3 regions of the Luteibacter sp. UNCMF366Tsu5.1 genome follow, and region 2 is predicted to be linked to each of the others. Evidence: predicted binding sites of a transcription regulator. Region 2 holds the regulator's gene; each other region holds the start of a gene.

Region 1 (4,234 bases), on a different contig from region 2:
TGGGCATGGACAACGTGATCCTCACCCCGCACGTAGGCGGCAGCACGGCCGAGGCGCAGGAGAACATCGGCATCGAGGTTGCCTCGAAGCTGGTGCGCTACAGCGACAACGGCAGCACCTTGTCGGCGGTGAATTTCCCGGAAGTGTCCCTGCCCGGCCACCCGACGAGCCGGCGCCTGCTGCATATCCACCAGAACATCCCCGGCGTGATGTCGCGCGTCAACGACGTGTTCTCGCGCGCAGCGGTGAACATCGATGGCCAGTACCTGCAGACGTCGCCGCAAGTCGGTTACGTGGTCATCGACGTGACCACGACCGAGGAACACGCGGCAGCCCTGCGCAACGAGCTGGCCGCGATCGACGGAACGCTGAGGGCGCGCGTTCTCTACTGAGGGCGCGCCACGGGCTCTAGACGAGGCCGCCGTCGGATACGACCCGCGCGCGGCCTCGCTCCTTGGCGAGATAGAGGCGGCGATCGGCCACGGCGATGAAGGGCGTGGTCTCGTCGTGTTCACCGGGTATGGCCGTGTGCACGCCTGCGCTGAGCGTGAGGCGCTTGCCCGGACCCAGGCCGACGTGCGGAATCAGTGCCTTGTCCACAGCGTCGAGGCAGCGCCAGGCGAGCGCCATCGCGGCGGCTTCGTCGGTATCCGGCAGCAGCAGCACGAACTCCTCGCCGCCGAAGCGGCAGAGCAGGTCACGCTGGCCGCGCACCACGCCTTGGAGCGCTTTCGCCACGCGTTTCAGGCATTCGTCGCCTTCCAGGTGACCGTAGTGATCGTTGTATTGCTTGAAGTAATCGATGTCGAGCACGATCACCGACAAGGGCTGGCGCAGTCGCTGCGCATTGCGCCACTCCACGGTCATCATCATGTCGAAGCGGCGGCGATTCGCCACACCGGTCAGGCCGTCCTTGTAGGACAGCTCTTCCAGTTCGCGCTGCATGTCCAACAATCGCTCTTCGGTCCGCTTGCGTTCGCTGATGTCGAACATGAAGCCGACCAGCGCGTTCGGCGTGCCGTCGTCGTTGCGCACCACGTGCACCACGTCGCGAATCCAGACGAATTCGCCATCCTTGCGCAGGGCACGGTAGTCGGCCTCGTGATCCATGCCGGCTTGCGACTGCGCCACGCAGAAGTTGAAGACCCGTTCGCGATCTTCGGGATGGATGCGATCGGCCCAGTCCTGCACGGTGGTCCAGGACGACGCCGACCAGCCAAGCAGATCTTCGATCTGCGGACCGATGTAGGCGAAGCCGAGCGTCGCCCAGTCGAGTTTCCAGGGAATGGCGCGCGTGGATTCCAGCAAGGTCTTGTAGACCCCCGCATCCTCGTAAAGCAGCGCGTCTTCGACGCTCATGGCAGCGATCCCCCCCCTGGCAGCGGCCTCAGCCGCGAATAGTCGTCCACCCCTTATCGGCGGAGCTTGGTAAAGCTTGAACCATTCGGAGCCATTGCGCTCGCTCGCGAAGCATGTTTACACTGTAAACATGCCAACCGACACCACTGCCGACCGCATCCTCGCCGCTGCTCATGCCCTCTTCGACGCGCACGGTGCGGAGGCCGTGACCATGCGTCGCGTGGCGGCGGATGTCGGCCTGTCGGCCATGGCGATCTACCGACACTTTCCCAATCGCGAAGCGTTGCTGGCGCGGCTATCCAACGACAGCTTCGAAGACGCGGCGCGCACCTGGGCGAGCCACGCGCGCCAGCACGACCCGCACCGCCGTCTGCTGGCCATGCTGGAGTCTTACCTCGATTACGCCCTCACGCATCCGCACCTGTTCGACCACGCTTTCGGACTGCCCCGTGATGACGCCAGGCGCTTCCCCGAGGACTTTCGTGCTCGCCGCTCGCCTACGTTGAACCTTATCGCCGACGCGATCGCGGAAGGCATGGCTCAGGGCACCTTGCGCACGCTCGACGAATGGGATCTGGCCATGGACCTGTGGGCGCATGCCCATGGGCTCATCGCGCTGTACCGGGGCGGTCGCTTCAGCTTCGACGAGAAGCGCTTCCGAACCTTCTACCTCGCCTCATTGGGACGAACGATCGATGCCTTTGCGCCCTGAACGCTCCGTAGTGCCGGTATGGATATTGGCGACCGCCCTCACCGCCATCGGCTGGTGGTTCGGTAGCGGTACCCATCCCGTGTGGTGGATCACATGGCTTACTCCCGTGCCGGTGCTCTGGCTGGCGTCGAGGGTAAGAACGCGCTGGGCAGCTGCCTCCGCGTTCCTCGCGATGGCGACCGGTTCGGGCAATCTGTGGTCCTACATGCACGGCCACATTGGCCTGCCCTTCGGTGTCGTCGTCTTCGCCATGCTCTGGCCCGGCGTGATCTTCGCGCTTTGCGTGCTCCTGCATAAGCGTCTGCTGCGACGTGGACGCGTCGTCGCTGCCGCCTTGGCGATCCCGGTCACGTGGGTGGCGCTGGCGTTCTTCAATAGCCTGATATCGCCTCACGGCACCTTCTTCGATATCGCTTACACGCAGATGGACGCGCTGGCGGTGATCCAGTTGGCGGCGATCACGGGTATCTGGGGTATCGGCGCGCTGATGCTTTTCGTCGCGACCGCCGTGGCCTTGCTGAGCGCTTCTCAGGCGAACGCAAGAACGCGGCGCGCCCTGGCGGGGAGCGCGTTGTTGCTGCTCGTCATCGTCCTCGGTTTCGGCATCTGGCGACTCGCTGCGCCGTCGACGTCTCAGGCTCGCGTGGGGCTCATCGCGCTCGATCAGACCGGTAAGCCGGTCGCCATCGACTCGCCGGAAGGCCAGGCGCGTCGGGATCGTTACCTCGCCGCGCTCGGTCGTGCCGCCGATCAAGGCGCGCAGATGGCAGTGCTTCCGGAAGGCATCTTCGCTGCTGGCGTATCCATTCCGGCCTTTGCGGAGTTCGCGCAGCGGCACGGCATGATCGTCGACGTCGGCGTCAACCTGCAGGAAGACCATGGCGTGGAGCGCAATACGGCGATGGTCTTCCAACCCGGCGCGGTGTCGCCTGCGATGCATCACAAGCATCACTTGATCCCTGGTTTCGAGGGCCGGTTCACGCCAGGCAACACGTTTCAGATGCTGACGGGCACGCCACGAATCGGCCTGGCGATCTGCAAGGACATGGACTTTCAGGACTTTTCGAAGGCCTACGGGCAGGGGAACGCGCAGCTGCTGCTCGTGCCCGCGTGGGACTTCGTGGAAGACGGCTGGCTGCACAGTCGCATGGCGATCATGCGTGGCGTGGAAGGCGGCTTTGCCGTCGCGCGCGCCGCTCGCTCCGGCCGACTCACGCTCAGTGACGACCGTGGGCGAGTGGTTGCCGAAGCATCCAGCGAACAGGATGACGCGGAACGGGTGGGCAACCTGCCGCTGCGCGAGACGCAGACGCTCTATGCGCGCTGGGGGAACTGGTTCGCGTGGCTCGACGTCGTCGCGTTGCTGGCGCTGCTCGGGATGGCGGTCGCACCGACCTCTCGCCGCTCGCGCTAGAGACGACATCTTTGAGGCACTCGTCCGATGGAAGCCACCGCCATCGGCAACGAAAAAAGGCGCCCCGAAGGACGCCTTTTCGAATAATGGTCGGGGTGGCGAGATTCGAACTCGCGACCACTACACCCCCAGCGTAGTGCGCTACCAGGCTGCGCTACACCCCGACGAGCGAACGATTGTAACAGCATCGTCGCGACCAGCGGAAGCCGATCAGCGGCGAAGGAGGGTCAGGACTTCTTCCAGTTCCAGGCGAACCTGGCGGACGATCTGGTGCGACATGCTGGCTTCCATGCGCGCCTGCGGACCTTCCAGGCGAGCGCGGGCGCCCGTAATGGTGAAGCCCTCGTCGTACAGCAACGAGCGGATCTGGCGAATCATGAGGACGTCGTGGCGCTGATAGTAACGGCGGTTGCCGCGACGCTTGACCGGCTTGAGCGCAGGAAACTCCTGCTCCCAGTAGCGAAGGACATGCGGCTTGACGCCGCAAAGCTCGCTGACCTCACCAATGGTGAAGTAGCGCTTCGCCGGAATGGCGGGAAGTTCGGTGTTATTCCCTGGATCCAGCATAGCCCTCGACTCTTACCTTGAGTTTCTGGCCGGGGCGGAACGTTACCACCCGCCGGGCAGAGATGGGAATTTCTTCGCCGGTCTTGGGATTGCGACCGGGCCGCTGATTCTTCTGCCGCAGATCGAAGTTGCCGAAACCCGACAGCTTCACCTGCTCGCCCCTCTCAAGCGCTTCGCGCACG
Region 2 (4,234 bases):
GGGCCTCGACCACCGTACGATCGATGTCGGTCTCTTCGCCCTCGGTCACTAGGTCGATGTCCTTGCCGAGCTGGCGAGCCAGATCGCGGACGATGCGCGGGAAGCGCGAAAACAGTTTGCCGACCGGCTGCATACGCATGCGCAGCACGGCGTTCTGCAGGTCTTCGGCCACGCGCTCGAGTTCGCCGATGGCACGCTCCATCGGGTCGTTTGTGCCACGCGGCGCGAGATTGGTGAGGCGGTTACGCACGAGGACGAGTTCGCCCGCAGCATCCACCAGCCCGTCGAGACGATGCGTGTCGACGCGCACCGTGGTGTCGGCAGTGGATGCCGCGCGCTTTTCCGTCGGCGCTGCGACGCGAGCCGTGGGAGCGGAGGGAGCCGGTTCCGCGGGTGTCGGCGACGGAGCAGGTACGGGTGCCGGTGGCGGCGCAGCAGCAACAGCAGCACCTGGGACGACGCCCGGTGCCGCGGTGCCGTGCAGGCTGTCGAGCAAGGCTTCGAATTCGTCGTCGCTGATCGCGTTCGGATCGGCGGTCGCCGCAGCGGGTGCAGCGGGAACGGCAGCGGCGGGTGCCGGTGCCGGGTTCGGCGAGTTCGCAACGCCTTCGGCACCGGGAGCACCGGTGCCGTAGAGGGAATCCAGCAGCGCTTCGAATTCGTCGTCGGAGATCGGGCCGGACGATGCCGACGCCGGCTCGCGCTCATTGCGCGCCGCGTCGAGCATCGCCTCGAATTCGTCTTCGATGGGATCGTATGCGCGCGAAGTGGGCGCCGCACTGACTGGCGCGGCGGTGGGTGGCGCCAGGGCCACCGGAGGGGCCGTGGCAGCTCGGCCGGGAATCAGCAGGCGGTCGAGCAACGAGCGCGGCGCGGCCTCGATCGGCAGGCCACCATCGGCAGCCCGCATCATGTCGTTGAGCAGATCGAGCGATTCCAGCAGCGCGTCCATGAAACCGGCATTGAGCACGATCGCGCCGTTGCGGGCTTCATTGAGCAGATCTTCGGCGCGGTGGCACAGCTCCACCATCGGGTTCAGGCCAAGAAAGCCCGCACCGCCCTTCACCGTGTGGAACGCGCGGAACACCGCATTCAACAGGTCGACGTCGCCGGGCGAGGACTCGAGGTCCACGAGTTGTTCGCCCAGGCTTTCCAGCAGCTCGCGCGCCTCGATCAGAAAGACGTTGAGCAGCTCGTTGTCCAGCTCCACGCTCATAGGGCGCTCAGAAGCCGAATTCGCTGAGCAGGCGGTCCACTTCGTCCTGACTGACCTTTTCAGCAGCAGGCGCGGCACCACCGGCCAGCGTGCCGGTCAGGCGCACCAGCTCCACCAGCGACGATTCCACCTTGGCCATGAACGCTTCGACCTGCGCCACGCGCTGACCGGAGAGATCCTGCCAGGACTGTGCCTCGACCATTTCGCCAAAGCCGATGTCGCAGCTCTGGGCGAAGTCGCCCACACGCACGGCAAGCGCCGTGGCGCTGGTGGCGAAGGCGGGGTCGGCGTGATCGAGCACCAGTACTTCATCGGCCTGGCGGGCGAGCGCCTGTGCCTGCGGGCGCAGCTTTTCGCTGAAATCGAGGGTGCGATGGGCAGCCTGGGCGCTCATCTCGAGCACGTCGCGCAGGTGCTTGCGCGCGTCGCTCATGTTGCCCGGCACACCATCGTGCGAGATGTCGGCGGCAAGCCGGCGCGCGGATTCGTGCAGGTCGCGGGCCAGGTGGCCCAGCGCCATGAAAAGGTGTTGTTCGCGGCTGCGCAGGAGGCGATCGAGGGCCTCCTCGACCGAGGCGGGATCGTTCGCATCCAGCAGCTCGCGCAGTTCGGGCGCCACGTCGTGGCCAGGGGAAATCACGGTGTTCATGGTCGTTCCTTAGCCCGCGGCCGCGGCGAGTCGTTCGAAGATCTTGTCGAGTTTTTCCTTCAGCGTGACCGCCGTGAAGGGCTTGACGACGTAGCCGTTCACGCCGCTCTGTGCTGCCGCGATGATCTGATCGCGGTTGTTCTCCGCCGTCACCATCAGCACGGGCATGGCTTTCAGGGCGGCGTCGGCGCGAATGGCGCGGAGCAGGTCGATGCCGGTCATGTTCGGCATGTTCCAGTCCGTGACCACCAGGTCGAACGGCTGCGCGCGCAGCATCGCCAGCGCGGCATTACCGTCTTCGGCTTCCTGGATCAGGGTGTTGGTGAAGCCAAGCTCCACCAGCAGATTCCTGACGATGCGTCGCATGGTGGAAAAATCGTCCACCACGAGAATCTTCATGTTCTTGTCCAAAACGTTCTCTCCGCCTTGCTACCGCGTGTTCTTTTTCGGCGACGTCACGAAAGGTGCCGTCACTGCTTGTCTTTCCAGCCCGACATGCGTGCGCGGAGTCGAATCAGGGCCTGACCATGGATCTGGCATACCCGCGATTCGCTCACTCCCAACACCGCACCGATTTCCTTCAGGTTGAGTTCTTCGTCGTAGTACAGCGACATGACCAGCTTCTCGCGCTCGGGCAATCCGTCGATGGACTGCGCCAGTGCGCCACGCAGACCTTCCTGCTCGAACGTACCTTCCGGACCGGCCGCGTCCGGGTCAACCACGTCGATCGCCGCGCCTTCGTCGCCCTCGGGCGCCGTCAGGCTCAACAACCGCGCGCTCGCCGCGTCCGCCAGGATCTGGTTGTATTCCATGGCGTCGATGCCCAGCCGCTTCATCACTTCCGCGTCTTCGGCGTCGCCACCCGTCTCGTTCTCGATCTGCCTCGTCACCTCCGCAACCTCGCGCAACTTCCGGTGGACGGAGCGCGGGGTCCAATCCGTCTTGCGCAGTTCGTCCAGCATGGCGCCACGTATGCGGATACCCGCATAGGTTTCGAAGCTGGCCGCGCGAGTCGGCGAGTAATTTCTTGCGGCCTCAAGCAGCCCGATCATCCCGGCCTGCATCAGGTCGTTTGCATCCACGCTCGGCGGCAGCCGGCCCATCAGGTGATAGGCAATTCGGCGCACCAGCGGCGCGTGGGTCTTTACCAGTTCATCCGCTGGGATGCGCGTGATTTCAAGGTATTCGGTCGCGACGCTCACAGTGGTAGCCCTCCCCCCTGATGGGACCGTTCGGCGAAGAAGCCAATACGGCCCTGTGCACGGGGTTCGGGTTCACCCCATGTATCGACCGACCTGGCCAAATTCTTGAATCCGACCGCCGACCGGCTGCTGGGCCAGGCATCGACCACCGCCGACTGGCGGCGGATCGCCTGGCGCAGGTACTCGTCGTGCGGAACCATGCCCATGAAATCCAAGGAAACATCGAGAAAACGATTGGTCACCCGGGACAGCTTCTCGAAGAGCTGGCGCCCCTCCTGGGCGTGGCGAACCATGTTCGCCACGATGCGGAAGCGGTTGACCGCGAACTCGCGGCTCATGACCTTGATCAGGGCGTAGGCATCGGTGAGCGAGGCCGGCTCGTCGCAGACCACCACCACCACCTCGTCCGATGCCGCGGCGAACATGGAGACACTGTCCGAGATGCCCGCCGCCGTATCGACGATCAGGTACTCCGGCGCCAGCGGGTATTCGTCGAACGCCCGGATCACCGCCGCGTGCTCGATGTTCGGCAGCTGCGCCATGCGACGCGCGCCCGACGTGGCAGGGATCACCTTGAGGCCGTGTGCGGCCTGCAGGATGAGGTCTTCGATGCCGCACTCCCCTTCCAGCATGTGACCCAGGTGCCGGGTCGGCTGCAAGCCGAGCAGGACGTCGACGTTCGCCATGGCGAGATCGGCGTCGAGTAGAAGGACGTCACGGCCGCCCATCGCGAGCGCCATGCCGAGGTTGACCGCCACCGTGGTCTTGCCCACGCCGCCCTTGCCGCCGGCAATCGCGATGCTGCGGGTGGGGCGGCGATCGGCGAGCCAATGGAGCCCGGCGGCCTGGGTGGAATCGACGTGTGTGCTCATGAAGTAAGTCACTGCCGTGGGAGTCGGTTGCGGTTGAAGAGAAAGAGGGTCAAGCCAGGGCCGGCGCCACACCGCCGAAGCGGTCGGCGAGGATGGCGTCGTCGGGTTCGTCGCTACGCTGCTTGACGAGCTGCGCAGCCAGGCAGACCAGCTTGCGCGCATCGGCGGACGCAATGTCCTCGGGCACGCGCTGGCCGTCGGTGGTGTAGTCCAACGGCAGGCCGTGGCGGATCAGTGCGGACAGCGCGCCGCCGATCAGCGGCGCCTCATCGAGCTTGGTGAGGATGGCGCTCTG
Region 3 (4,234 bases), on a different contig from region 2:
GCGGCAGAGCCACCGGACACCATCGCCGACAGTTCGGCGAGCAGAGCCTGGCTCTCGGGCGTGGCCGCCGGCTGGCCCGCCATGGACAGGGACAGCATGTCGCGCACGGTGTCGCCCGAGCGGAGCAGCAGCTCCACCACGGCCTTTTCCATCGGACGGCGGCCGCTGCGGACCTCGTCCATCAGGTTCTCGGCCACGTGGGTGAACGCGGCAACGTCGGTAAAACCGAACGTGGCCGCGCCGCCCTTGATCGAATGGGCAGCGCGGAACACGACGTTGATCAGTTCCGGATCGTCGGAGCCCTCGTCCAGCGCGAGGAGGGCCTGCTCCATGGCGTCGAGACCGTCGAGGCTCTCTTCATGGAACGCCTTGTGGAATTGCGCCAGATCGACTTTGGACATGGTGGACCCTGAATTACCGGAACGTCTTGCGAAGGGAATTAACCGAGCACGCGGGCGACGGTGGCCAGCAGCTGGTCGGGATCGAACGGCTTGACCAGCCAGCCGGTCGCACCGGCCGCCTTGCCTTCCATCTTCTTCTCGGGGTTCGACTCGGTCGTCAGCATGAGGATCGGCACGCCGCTGTAACCCGGACGCGTGCGAATCTCGCGAACCATCGAGATACCGTCCATCACCGGCATGTTCACGTCGGCGAGGATCAGGTCGAACTTGTGGTTACCGGCGGTATCGAGCGCGGCCTGGCCGTTCTCGGCCTCTTCCACGTCGTGGCCCGCGCCACGCAGGGTGAAGGCGACCATGCTGCGCATGGAAGCCGAATCGTCTACCGCAAGAATCTTTGCCATGGGAGCACCTTCAGTTCACGCCGGCTTCGGCCGGCAGTTCGATCAAAGCATGAAGACCCAGCACGGACACGCCGCGCCGGAGGGGATCGCTGACACCGGTCCAGGCGACCGGCAGACCGGCGGCACGGGCATCGCGCGAAAACGCCGCGAGCACCTGCAACCCGGCCGTATCGATCTGGGTCACCGCCGTGCCGTCCAGCTGGACGGCCTCGCCCGCGGCCAGCGCACCCAGCAGGGCGTCGCGCAGCGCGGGCGCAGCGCCGATGCGCAGGTCGGCATCCAGCGCCAGCGGGGCGCGAGGGGCGTCTTTGGAGGATTTCTTCGCCATCGTCCGTACCGTTGGGACCCTTGGCGCACATCGCCTTGGGGTCGTTCGATGGGCTTATCGGCTTTGTGAGGGAAAGCTTTAGGGGAGGTGGCGCTCCACCGAGGGACAGGGCGACGGCGATACGAGCTGTGCCACCATGCGAGCCGGTCAGCCTCCCTATCCGCTTCGTGCAGCGACGTCGCTCTGGTCACGCTTCGGTTCAGCGTACCGCGCCGTCCGCAGCCCTCCGAGACCCCCGGTGAAACGTAAATCGCTCCTGTGGCAGTTGTTCGTGTCGCTTTCCGTGGTGCAGACCGTGGTGCTGTTCTTCGCCTTCGGCGGCCTGCTCTATCTGCTGCTGGACGGCCGCAATACCTATATTTCGGACGGCGTGATCAAGACGGCCGCGCAGGCAGTCCGCACCAGCCCGGCAGGCCTTTCGATCGAGCACACGGAACGGCTGGAGGACTTGCGCCGCCAATATCCGTCGTTCTGGCTCATGGTGGCGGACGCCGATGGGCACTCCGCGCGTTATGGCAACCCGCCCTCCTATTACACGGAGCTGTCACAGCAGCTCGCCTGGATCGGGCCCTCCGAGATCCACGCCTATGAAGAGCGCGCGCCCTACGGCGTACGCATCGACGTGAAAAAGGTCGATGGCCGGCGCATCCACATCATGACCGGCGGCGCGTCTCGCGACGACCTCGGACGCTGGGTGGCCGTGGTCAGTGGTGTCGTCAGCCCCATCGTGTCGGTGCCGCTGATCCTCTCGACGCTCGTGATTGCGCCCCTGCTGATCTGGCGCAGCATGGCGGGGGTGCGCAAGCTCGCACAGTCGGCGGCGGCTATCGACCTGTCGCACCGGGCCGTGCAACTGGAGCTGGACACGGTGCCACGCGAGATCCGCCCCCTGGTGGCGGCGTTCAACGAAGCGATCGACCGCCTGCGCACGACCTACGTGGCCCGCGACCAGTTCCTGCGCGACGCCGCGCACGAACTGCGTCTGCCCATCGCCGTGCTGATGGCGCGCATCGACACCATGCCCAAGGGGCCCGACAAGGCACTGCTGCGGGCTGACGTCAGCAGGCTCGCCACGCTCGCGGAACAGTTGCTCGATCTTCAACGCATCCAGGCGCAAGGCGTCCAGCGGACGCCGGTAAACCTGTGTGAAGTGGCGAGAGACGTGGCGTCTGACGTGGCGCCATTGGCGTCCGCGCAGGGTTACTGCCTGGAAGTAGATGCGCCGGACGATCCCGTGTGGGTATCCGCGGAACCCCTCTCGCTCGGCCGCGTGGTGACCAATCTTGTGCAGAACGCGGTGGTCCATGGCGGCGGTGCAGGCACCATCAGCCTGCGCGTGGTCGCGCCAAACACGTTGCGGGTCTGCGATCAGGGGCCCGGCGTGGCCGAACAGGACCGCGAGCGCATCTTCGAGCCGTTCTACCGCGCGCAGACGGGCGACCCGGGGCACGGCCTCGGTCTCCATCTCGCCTTGGAACTGGTGCGCAGGCAAAACGGGCACATCACGGTGGAGAACCTGGCGGAAGGCGGTGCGTGCTTCGCCGTCACGTTCGAAGCGCTGTCGCAGCCCCAGCTCCCCGCTCCCGAGCCAGCCTGACGTCTACCCTGCCCGGCCCCACCGGCAACATTGCCGGAACGTTGCCGGTGACTCCGGATCGATCGGCTAGCATGCTGCCCTTTGCAGGACGGAGCCGACACACGTGCGCCTATTGCTGGTCGAAGACGACGAACCACTGGCGCTGTTGATGCGGAGCGCACTGCAGCGCCATGGTCTCCTGGTAGACATCGCCGGATCGCTGTCTGTCGCCGCGGCGGCCTTGCGCTCCGGTGTTCACGACCTGCTGGTACTGGACCGCTCGCTACCCGACGGCGATGGCGTGGATCTGATCGCACAGGCACGCAGGATGCTGCCGGGCTTACCCATCATCGTGCTGACGGCGCGGGGCGAACTGCCCGAGCGTATCGAGGGCCTGGACGAAGGGGCCGACGATTACCTGGTGAAACCCGTCGCCACGGACGAGCTGCTCGCGCGCATCCGTGCCGTGGCACGCCGCCCCGCCACCATCGCGCTGCCCCAGGCGGCGATGGGCGCGCTGACGTACGACTTCGGCGCACGGGAGGCCGCCGTCGGCGGGCGCATGCTGCGCCTGCCGCGTCGCCAGTTGCTCATCCTGGAAACCCTGATCTACCGGCAAGGACGCACCGTGCGCCGCGAGGCCCTGCGCGAAGCCGTCTACGGATTCGACGATGCCATCCAATCGAATGCGCTGGACGCGCACATTTCCAAGCTGCGCCGCGCGCTGGATGAAGCCGGTGCCGGCGTGGAGATCAGTGTCATCCGCGGCGTGGGTTATCTGCTGAAGGAGCTCGATTAACGGAACAAGCTCACAGATCGCCGCACTGGATGCACGCGGCGCAATGTTCAGACAACTTCGCTGGCGCAGCATGACGGGACCGGATCTTGAACGGATGTCCCGATGGCAAAGATGACCTTCCCCTGCCTCGCTCTGGCAGGCGCCTTGCTGATACCCAGTGTGCCGATGGCAGCCCCATCGACATCTCAATTCAGCCTCGGCGTCGGGTTCGCATGGAGCCCCAGCCCTTATCGCTCGTACGACAACAAGGCATGGCCACTGCCCGTGGCGAACTACGAAGGCGAGCGTTTCTTCATCCGTGGCGTCGGCGTGGGCATGCGTCTGTGGCGCGATGAAGGTAACGAGCTGTCGCTGGTCGCTTCGCCGATCGGCAACCGATTCCGCCACGACGACACCGACGACACCCGCCTACGCCGTCTGTCCGACCGCGATATCTCCGGGCAACTGGGCGTGCAATGGCGATCGAGAGGCACGTGGGGCGTGGTGCAGCTCGCGGCGCAGAAGGAAGTGACCGGACACGGCGGCGGTCATGTCTTCGACGCAAACTACGGCTACCCGTTGCCGTTCGGGGGCGGGCTGGTACTGATACCGATGGTCGGCGCCACGTATACCAGCGACGCGCTCAACGATTACTACTACGGCATTACCGACAAAGAGGCGCTCAAAAGCGGCCTGCCAGCCTACCGGGCGGGCTCCGGCACCGCGCCGTACGCGGGCGTGACGGCGAAC

What was found. The regulator FliA, encoded in region 2, starts transcription of late flagellar genes. The targets are predictions, from matches to a motif close to TAAAGTTTNNCNNNCNNNGGCCGATAA.
Region 1: the regulator FliA is predicted to act here: its motif matches at 1,413-1,439, upstream of BT115_RS12930 (GGDEF domain-containing protein).
Region 3: the regulator FliA is predicted to act here: its motif matches at 1,185-1,211, upstream of BT115_RS13050 (STAS domain-containing protein).

What each region holds. Positions count from the first base shown of each region.
Region 1 covers NZ_FPIS01000002.1:840,417-844,650, reverse strand. Annotated here, with positions in the region: gene serA (phosphoglycerate dehydrogenase) at 1-392, shown strand, start outside; gene BT115_RS12930 (GGDEF domain-containing protein) at 409-1,359, opposite strand; gene BT115_RS12925 (TetR/AcrR family transcriptional regulator) at 1,490-2,071, shown strand; gene BT115_RS12920 (nitrilase-related carbon-nitrogen hydrolase) at 2,055-3,485, shown strand; tRNA gene BT115_RS12915 (tRNA-Pro) at 3,573-3,649, opposite strand; gene BT115_RS12910 (MerR family transcriptional regulator) at 3,696-4,052, opposite strand; gene ihfA (integration host factor subunit alpha) at 4,033-4,234, opposite strand, start outside.
Region 2 covers NZ_FPIS01000001.1:1,520,758-1,524,991, forward strand. Annotated here, with positions in the region: gene BT115_RS06720 (chemotaxis protein CheA) at 1-1,216, opposite strand, end outside; gene BT115_RS06725 (protein phosphatase CheZ) at 1,224-1,865, opposite strand; gene cheY (chemotaxis response regulator CheY) at 1,875-2,276, opposite strand; gene BT115_RS06735 (RNA polymerase sigma factor FliA) at 2,336-3,067, opposite strand; gene BT115_RS06740 (P-loop NTPase) at 3,064-3,939, opposite strand; gene flhF (flagellar biosynthesis protein FlhF) at 3,989-4,234, opposite strand, start outside.
Region 3 covers NZ_FPIS01000002.1:877,298-881,531, reverse strand. Annotated here, with positions in the region: gene BT115_RS13060 (chemotaxis protein CheA) at 1-401, opposite strand, end outside; gene BT115_RS13055 (response regulator) at 440-802, opposite strand; gene BT115_RS13050 (STAS domain-containing protein) at 813-1,130, opposite strand; gene BT115_RS13045 (sensor histidine kinase) at 1,369-2,727, shown strand; gene BT115_RS13040 (response regulator) at 2,831-3,505, shown strand; gene BT115_RS13035 (MipA/OmpV family protein) at 3,608-4,234, shown strand, end outside.